DNA from 2 places in the Geobacillus sp. Y412MC52 genome. Region 2 is predicted to be linked to the other one. Evidence: a T-box and tRNA genes for the amino acid it is inferred to sense, from the RefSeq annotation. Region 2 holds a T-box; the other holds one or more tRNA genes.
The links. The T-box of region 2 lies ahead of thrS (threonine--tRNA ligase). A T-box ahead of a tRNA ligase gene usually reads a tRNA of that ligase, here a tRNA-Thr.

Region 1 (4,415 bases), 980 kb from region 2:
CTCCCGGTGCGTCGCTTGGGTCAAGGCCATCCAAGTCAAGCGACAAATGAACGCCATCCGTTCGTTCTTTTAAATAGGTGATCGTTTCTTCCATCACCCTTGTCATTCCGAGCCGATCAACCTCATGCATCGTGTAAATTTTGATTCCTTTTTCGCGAATAAACTTCTTCTCCCCTTCATCAAGGGAACGGACGCCGATCAACACGACATGTTCCGGCTTGATTTTGGGGCTGTATCCGCCGATTTGCGTCAGCGCCGGATGGCCAAACCCGAGGCTCGCCGCCAGCGGCATGCCATGAATGTTTCCAGACGGCGACGTTTCCTCGGTGTTGACGTCGCCGTGCGCGTCATACCAGATCACTCCAAGCCGCTCATAATGTTTCGCCACCCCGGCGAGCGTGCCAATGGCGATGCTATGGTCGCCGCCCAGCACAAGTGGGAAGCGCCCCCGCTGAACGACTTGGTCAACCGCCGCCGCGAGTTTCTCATTCGCCTCCGCAACCGCTTTCAAATTGCGCAACCGTGAATCTCCTTGCTCGTGCAACCGCTCTGCTTTCCCAATCGGAATATCTCCCAAATCTTCAATATCGTAATGAAGATGTTCCAGACGTTCGATGACGCCTGCATAACGCATTGCGCTCGGCCCCATATCAACGCCGCGGCGTGTCTGCCCTAAATCCATCGGAACCCCGATAATTGAAATTGGCTTCATGCTGTCTCCCACTCCTTTCCGGTTCCTGTTACGTCTTTATTGTAGAGGAAAGAAAGGGGATGACTCAACTTGACAAAATTTTGAATATTTATACCGATATAACAAAAAAGAACAGGCTGCTTTTGGTTGTCAAGCAGTCTGCTCTTGATGGAGCCTATCGGGATCGAACCGATGACCTCCTGCGTGCAAAGCAGGCGCTCTCCCAGCTGAGCTAAGGCCCCGCCCCAAGCGGAAGACGGGACTCGAACCCGCGACCCCCACCTTGGCAAGGTGGTGTTCTACCACTGAACTACTTCCGCGCTATGGTGAGCCATGGAGGACTCGAACCTCCGACCCTCTGATTAAAAGTCAGATGCTCTACCTACTGAGCTAATGGCTCATGGTTGGGTATACACTCTAGGTACTACCTAGCTCTACCTGCCTCTTCCTCTCCCAGCCGATTCAAAGATGCCAAGTGCGTCGAGGCAACTCGAAGCAAACTCAAAGATGTAGCGCTCGTTACTGAGCTAATGGCTCATGGTTGGGTATACACTCTAGGTACTACCTAGCTCTACCTGCCTCTTCCTCTCCCAGCCGATTCAAAGATGCCAAGTGCGTCGAGGCAACTCGAAGCAAACTCGAAGATGTAGCGCTCGTTACTGAGCTAATGGCTCATAGTTAGGATAACACTCTAGGTACTACCTAGCTCTACCTGCCTCTTCCTCTGCCAGCTAATTCAAGGAAGCCTAGTGCGTCGAGGCAACTCGATGCAAACTCGAAGATGTAGCGCTCGTTACTGAGCTAATGGCTCATAGTTAGGATAACACTCTAAGTATGCTGCCCCTTCCTCTGCCAGCCTGTTCAAGGAAGCAGATGCGTCGGGGCAACTCGATGCCTATTCGACGATGTAACGCTCGTCACTAAGCTAATGGCTCATGACCATTTTTATGTACAAAAAAATAATGGCTGGGCTAGCTGGATTCGAACCAGCGCATCACGGAGTCAAAGTCCGTTGCCTTACCGCTTGGCTATAGCCCAACGCGATGAGAAAGAAACGCTGTATTCAATTGCTATTATATCTCAGCAATCAGGGAAGTATACACTTTTCATTTCGGCCAATCATCCTTGAAAGGACGACTGGCCGAAATGAAGTGACCCGTACGGGATTCGAACCCGTGTTACCGCCGTGAAAGGGCGGTGTCTTAACCACTTGACCAACGGGCCGGAAAATAAATGGAGCTTCCAACCGGGCTCGAACCGGTGACCTCTTCCTTACCATGGAAGTGCTCTACCTACTGAGCTATGGAAGCGTAAAAATGGCTCCGCAAGTAGGATTCGAACCTACGACCTACCGGTTAACAGCCGGTTGCTCTACCGCTGAGCTATTGCGGAATGATGAATAACTATATGTCATGCACATCTTCCCAATGTGCTCGTTGCCTCTTCCTCTGCCAGCTAATTCAAGGAAGCGAGATGCGCCGAGGCAACTCGTAGCGAATTCGAAGATGTGAAGCTCGTCGCTGAACTATTGCGGAATAATGAAACATTGCCTAGCAGCGACCTACTCTTGCAGGGGCGCTGGCCCCAACTACCATCGGCGCTGGAGGGCTTAACTTCCGTGTTCGGGATGGGAACGGGTGTTTCCCCTCCGCCATAGCCACTAGGCAATGGTTATCATCTTGGACAGTAATTATTATATCCATCCTGTTGGATTTGTCAACAGGATGTTCATTCCTTCAAAACTAGATAACCGTCGGAAGAAGCCGCTCGCCTGCGCTTTTCGCATTGTCCAGCTCCGGCTCGCCGCCGCTCGGGGTCAAATAACCTTCGCCTTCGGGATGTGAACATCCCTGCAGGCGAAGAACATTTGCCCGTCGCGGCGACCCGCTCGCCTGCGCTTTTCTTGGTTAAGCCCTCGATCGATTAGTATCCGTCAGCTCCACGTGTCGCCACGCTTCCACCTCGGACCTATCGACCTCGTCATCTTCGAGGGATCTTACCCGCTTCACGCGGTGGGAAATCTCATCTTGAGGGGGGCTTCACGCTTAGATGCTTTCAGCGCTTATCCCGTCCGCACATAGCTACCCAGCGGTGCCCCTGGCGGGACAACTGGTACACCAGCGGTGCGTCCATCCCGGTCCTCTCGTACTAAGGACAGCTCCTCTCAAATTTCCTCCGCCCGCGACGGATAGGGACCGAACTGTCTCACGACGTTCTGAACCCAGCTCGCGTACCGCTTTAATGGGCGAACAGCCCAACCCTTGGGACCGACTACAGCCCCAGGATGCGATGAGCCGACATCGAGGTGCCAAACCTCCCCGTCGATGTGGACTCTTGGGGGAGATCAGCCTGTTATCCCCGGGGTAGCTTTTATCCGTTGAGCGATGGCCCTTCCATGCGGAACCACCGGATCACTAAGCCCGACTTTCGTCCCTGCTCGACCTGTCCGTCTCGCAGTCAAGCTCCCTTGTGCCTTTGCACTCTCCGAATGATTTCCAACCATTCTGAGGGAACCTTTGGGCGCCTCCGTTACCTTTTGGGAGGCGACCGCCCCAGTCAAACTGCCCACCTGACACTGTCTCCCACCCCGTTAAGGGGTGCGGGTTAGAATTTCAATACCGCCAGGGTGGTATCCCACCGTCGCCTCCACCGAAGCTGGCGCTCCGGCTTCCCAGGCTCCCACCTATCCTGTACAAGCGATACCAAAATTCCATATCAGGCTGCAGTAAAGCTCCACGGGGTCTTTCCGTCCTGTCGCGGGTAACCTGCATCTTCACAGGTAGTATAATTTCACCGGGTCTCTCGTTGAGACAGCGCCCAAGTCGTTACACCTTTCGTGCGGGTCGGAACTTACCCGACAAGGAATTTCGCTACCTTAGGACCGTTATAGTTACGGCCGCCGTTTACTGGGGCTTCGGTTCGCACCTTCGCTTCCGCTAAGCGCTCCCCTTAACCTTCCAGCACCGGGCAGGTGTCAGCCCCTATACGTCGCCTTTCGGCTTCGCAGAGACCTGTGTTTTTGATAAACAGTCGCTTGGGCCTTTTCACTGCGGCTCTTCAGGGCTCTTCACCCCAAAGAGCACCCCTTCTCCCGAAGTTACGGGGTCATTTTGCCGAGTTCCTTAACGAGAGTTCTCCCGCGCGCCTTAGGATTCTCTCCTCGCCTACCTGTGTCGGTTTGCGGTACGGGCACCTCTTCCCTCGCTAGAGGCTTTTCTTGGCAGTGTGAAATCGGGGACTTCCGGATCCATCCGTCGCCGTCACCGCTTAGCCTTATGATCCGCGGATTTGCCTGCGGATCAGCCTCACGGCTTGGACAGGCTCTTCCAGCCGCCTGCTCGCCCTATCCTCCTGCGTCCCCCCATCGCTCAAACGGGAAGAAGGTGGTACAGGAATCTCAACCTGTTGTCCATCACCTACGCCTTTCGGCCTCGGCTTAGGTCCCGACTAACCCTGAGCGGACGAACCTTCCTCAGGAACCCTTAGGCTTTCGGCGCAGAGGATTCTCACCTCTGTTTTCGCTACTCATACCGGCATTCTCACTTCTAAGCGCTCCACCAGTCCTTCCGGTCTGGCTTCTCTGCCCTTAGAACGCTCCCCTACCGATGACCAACGGTCATCCCGCAGCTTCGGCGGCACGTTTAGCCCCGGTACATTTTCGGCGCAGAGTCACTCGACCAGTGAGCTATTACGCACTCTTTAAATGGTGGCTGCTTCTAAGCCA
Region 2 (4,415 bases):
TGTTCATGCCGCGCGAAATCTTGCGTGCTTCGCTCTCTGACGTCGATCTCAATGACGATGGGCGGATCAAAGCGATCCGATTTGCCGAGCGGTTTGTGGCGGAATACGAGCCAGGGAAAAAAATGAAAGGCTTGTATTTGCACGGATCGTTTGGGGTGGGCAAAACGTATTTGCTCGCCGCGATCGCCAACGAGCTGGCGAAGCGAAACGTTTCGTCGCTGATCGTCTACGTGCCCGAGCTGTTTCGTGAGATGAAACATTCGCTTCAAGACCAGACGATGAACGAAAAGCTTGATTATATCAAAAAAGTGCCGGTGCTGATGCTCGATGACCTTGGGGCGGAGGCGATGTCAAGCTGGGTGCGCGATGATGTGTTTGGCCCGATCTTGCAATACCGGATGTTTGAAAACTTGCCGACGTTTTTCACGTCGAACTTTGATATGCAGCAGCTCGCCCATCATTTGACGTATTCGCAGCGCGGCGAAGAAGAGAAGGTGAAGGCGGCGCGCATTATGGAGCGAATCCGCTATTTGGCCTATCCGATTGAAATCACTGGACCGAACCGCCGCGAGCAAAATATATAAAGGCGATTTGAAACGTTGCCGTTTGCACAGGCATGTTGATTAACCCATAAAAACTAGTTGAGCAGGTTCTGTTTCTAGCTTTTCTGCCGTAGTCGGCAAGCGGTTCGTTTGCCGACTGGGTCTGACCCAAAAGGGTAATTTCCCTTAAACAAAACACAACATATTGTTTCTTATTTAATTGTTTTATGCCTGTATACGGTAATAAGAAAGGGTATCCCGATCCTTTTGGGGCACCCTCTCCTCGAACAATGAACGCCGCTAAGCTTTGTGGTTTTTTAGTCTAAACAGCCCGTTGTCCCCATATATATAAACCAAGCATTCCTTTCGGGCTAAAGGGGGGACAGCGGGTGATCGAAATCCATTTTGACGAGGCAAGCGAGGCGGAAAAATTGGTTGGGCTGCTAGATCACCGGCAACCGGATGACGGTCCGCTGTTTCATGCCGCTTATGACGGGAACAAAACCGTGGCGGTTTACATACAGGGCGAGGAGAAGCGTGTGCTTGAGGAGCATATCATCCCAGCGATGACGGCGTTTATGCAGGAGGTGATGGAAGACCGGCTGCTGCTATCCATCATTGCCAATGTTTTTTATTTCCGCGACGTCGAAGAACAGCAGCAAATTTTGGCCCTCGCTCATTCGTTTTTGGACGGCGAGCGGCGCGATTACCGGAAAAGCGCGGCGTTTGCCGCCTCGCGCACCGTGATGTTGCGCGACGCTTTTGCCTCCTTTTTGCGCGACGGCTTGTCATTTTCGTTTTCTTCGTTCGTTACGTTCCGGTTAAAGCCGTATATGGAGCGCCTCCAACATTATGTCGAGCTGGCGATTGATGAATACAAGCTGGAGCAGGAGTATCAAAATTTTGTGCAAATGCTGCGCGACTGCCTGGCTGGCCGGACGCCGCAATGGCCGCGCCTGTATTTGGTGCACGATCCGCCGCACTTCGTATTTTACGACAGCGAGCGGCGGGAGCTGTCGGCGGCGGAAGTGAGACAGTTGATCGACCGCCATCTCGTCTTCAGCCAGCCGATGTATATTGATGCATCGGTGCTCGCTCCGCTTGTCTCGCTCGCTCCGGCGGAAATTGAGCTGTACACCGATCATCCGGATGACGGCATGGTGCAGACACTGCAAAACGTGTTTCAAGAACGGCTGATCGTCTGCCGCCGCGCCGATTTTTCCCGCTTGTTTGCCGCCAACGCTGGAAATGGGGGAGAAGCTTGATTTTTCCTGCTGTTTTCGCTATAATGACGTCATGAATATGGATGAATACAAGCGATGACGAGGACATGGGCGCATTTTTACGGTTTCCAGAGAGGGAAGGCAGCGGCTGGAACCTTCCTAACACGAAAAATGCGCTTACCCCCTCAGAGCTGCGGCAGCGAACGCAACGCCCAGTAGTTGCCGCCGGTGGACGACCGTTATTCTTGTTGAGCCATGGCATGGCGAGGCGTTGCCATGGGAAGAAGGGTGGAACCACGATGAAAACTCGTCCCTTTAGGAGGGAGGAGTTTTTTTATTTTTCCATTTTCATCATCATGACAAAGGAGTGATTGCCGATGCCAGACGTCATTCGCATCACGTTCCCAGATGGGGCGGAAAAGGAGTTTCCGAAGGGGACGACGACGGAAGACGTCGCTGCCTCGATCAGCCCGGGGCTGAAGAAAAAAGCGATCGCCGGCAAACTGAACGGCCGGTTCGTTGATTTGCGCACGCCGCTTCACGAAGATGGCGAGCTTGTCATCATTACCCAAGACATGCCGGAGGCGCTTGACATTTTGCGCCATAGCACCGCCCACTTAATGGCGCAGGCGATCAAGCGGCTGTATGGCAACGTCAAGCTCGGCGTCGGTCCGGTCATTGAAAACGGCTTTTACTATGATATCGACATGGAGCATAAGCTGACGCCAGACGACCTCCCGAAAATCGAAGCGGAAATGCGCAAGATTGTCAAAGAAAATTTGGACATCGTCCGCAAAGAAGTGAGCCGCGAAGAAGCCATCCGGCTGTATGAAGAAATCGGCGATGAGTTGAAGCTCGAGTTGATCGCCGATATTCCGGAAGGCGAGCCGATTTCGATTTATGAGCAAGGCGAGTTTTTCGACCTTTGCCGCGGCGTGCACGTGCCGTCGACTGGAAAAATCAAAGAGTTCAAGCTGCTCAGCATCTCGGGGGCCTACTGGCGCGGCGACAGCAACAACAAAATGCTGCAGCGCATCTACGGCACGGCCTTTTTCAAAAAGGAAGACTTGGATCGTTATTTGCGCCTGCTTGAAGAAGCGAAAGAGCGCGATCACCGGAAGCTCGGCAAAGAGCTTGAGCTGTTTACGACATCGCAACAAGTCGGACAAGGCTTGCCGCTATGGCTGCCGAAAGGAGCGACGATCCGCCGCATTATCGAACGGTACATCGTCGACAAAGAAGTGGCGCTCGGATACGATCATGTCTACACACCGGTGCTCGGCAGCGTCGAGCTGTACAAGACATCGGGCCATTGGGACCATTACAAAGAAAACATGTTCCCGCCGATGGAGATGGACAACGAAGAACTTGTGCTTCGTCCGATGAACTGCCCGCACCATATGATGATTTACAAAAGCAAGCTGCACAGCTACCGCGAGCTGCCGATCCGCATCGCCGAGCTCGGCACGATGCACCGCTATGAAATGTCTGGAGCGCTTACCGGCCTGCAGCGCGTCCGCGGCATGACGCTCAACGACGCCCACATTTTCGTGCGCCCGGACCAAATCAAAGACGAGTTCAAGCGCGTCGTCAACTTGATTTTGGAAGTCTATAAGGATTTCGGCATTGAGGAATACTCGTTCCGCTTGTCTTACCGCGATCCGCATGACAAAGAAAAATATTACGATGACGATGAAATGTGGGAAAAAGCCCAACGCATGCTGCGGGAAGCCATGGACGAGCTCGGCCTCGACTACTACGAAGCGGAAGGGGAAGCGGCGTTTTACGGGCCGAAGCTCGATGTGCAAGTGCGCACGGCGCTTGGCAAAGACGAGACGCTCTCGACGGTGCAGCTTGACTTCCTGTTGCCCGAGCGCTTTGATTTGACGTACATTGGCGAGGATGGGAAGCCGCATCGTCCGGTCGTCATCCATCGCGGCGTCGTCTCGACGATGGAGCGGTTTGTCGCGTTCCTCATCGAGGAGTATAAAGGCGCGTTTCCGACATGGCTCGCCCCGGTTCAAGTCAAAGTGATCCCCGTGTCGCCGGAGGCGCACCTCGATTACGCGTATGACGTGCAGCGGACGCTGAAAGAACGCGGCTTCCGCGTCGAAGTCGACGAGCGCGACGAAAAAATCGGCTATAAAATCCGCGAAGCGCAAATGCAAAAAATCCCGTACATGCTCGTTGTCGGCGATAAAGAAGTGTCTGAGCGAGCGGTCAACGTCCGCCGCTATGGAGAAAAAGAAAGCCGGACGATGGGGCTTGACGAGTTTATGGCCTTGCTCGCTGACGATGTGCGGGAAAAACGGACAAGATTAGGGAAAGCGCAATAAACCGTTGACAGGCGACATAAACGTTCAAGCGCCACAAGGAAGCAACGGTGGCGATGGCCCATGTCATGGGCGGTTTTTCAAAGAAATGGCGGCGTGAACAAGATTTTCTCTTGCCAATTGAATGTTGATCCGCTATAATAAAGGGCGTTGTGTTTATCAAGATCCGCTCCTTGACATGCCATCGCCAAGGTGGTATAGTGTATAAAGTGGAATGATTGCTTGTTTGTAACAAAAGCAGAAGCACCCCGCTTCTCACCTGACCGACGCCAAGACGGCTGTTGGCAGGTTGTTACGGTTCGTCAATGCGAGTGTAA

Region 1: it encodes a tRNA-Thr, which carries the amino acid that the T-box ahead of thrS (threonine--tRNA ligase) is inferred to sense. The anticodon was not compared.

Annotation. Positions count from the first base shown of each region.
Region 1 covers NC_014915.1:158,006-162,420, reverse strand. The annotation lists gene rocF (arginase) at 1-712, opposite strand, end outside; tRNA gene GYMC52_RS00950 (tRNA-Ala) at 861-933, opposite strand; tRNA gene GYMC52_RS00945 (tRNA-Gly) at 940-1,011, opposite strand; tRNA gene GYMC52_RS00940 (tRNA-Lys) at 1,016-1,091, opposite strand; tRNA gene GYMC52_RS00935 (tRNA-Gln) at 1,655-1,729, opposite strand; tRNA gene GYMC52_RS00930 (tRNA-Glu) at 1,844-1,915, opposite strand; tRNA gene GYMC52_RS00925 (tRNA-Thr) at 1,926-2,001, opposite strand; tRNA gene GYMC52_RS00920 (tRNA-Asn) at 2,009-2,083, opposite strand; rRNA gene rrf (5S ribosomal RNA) at 2,240-2,356, opposite strand; rRNA gene GYMC52_RS00905 (23S ribosomal RNA) at 2,595-4,415, opposite strand, start outside.
Region 2 covers NC_014915.1:2,808,037-2,812,451, reverse strand. The annotation lists gene dnaI (primosomal protein DnaI) at 1-584, shown strand, start outside; gene ytxC (putative sporulation protein YtxC) at 932-1,807, shown strand; T-box leader at 1,853-2,083, shown strand; gene thrS (threonine--tRNA ligase) at 2,143-4,101, shown strand; ribosomal protein L20 leader region at 4,328-4,415, shown strand, end outside.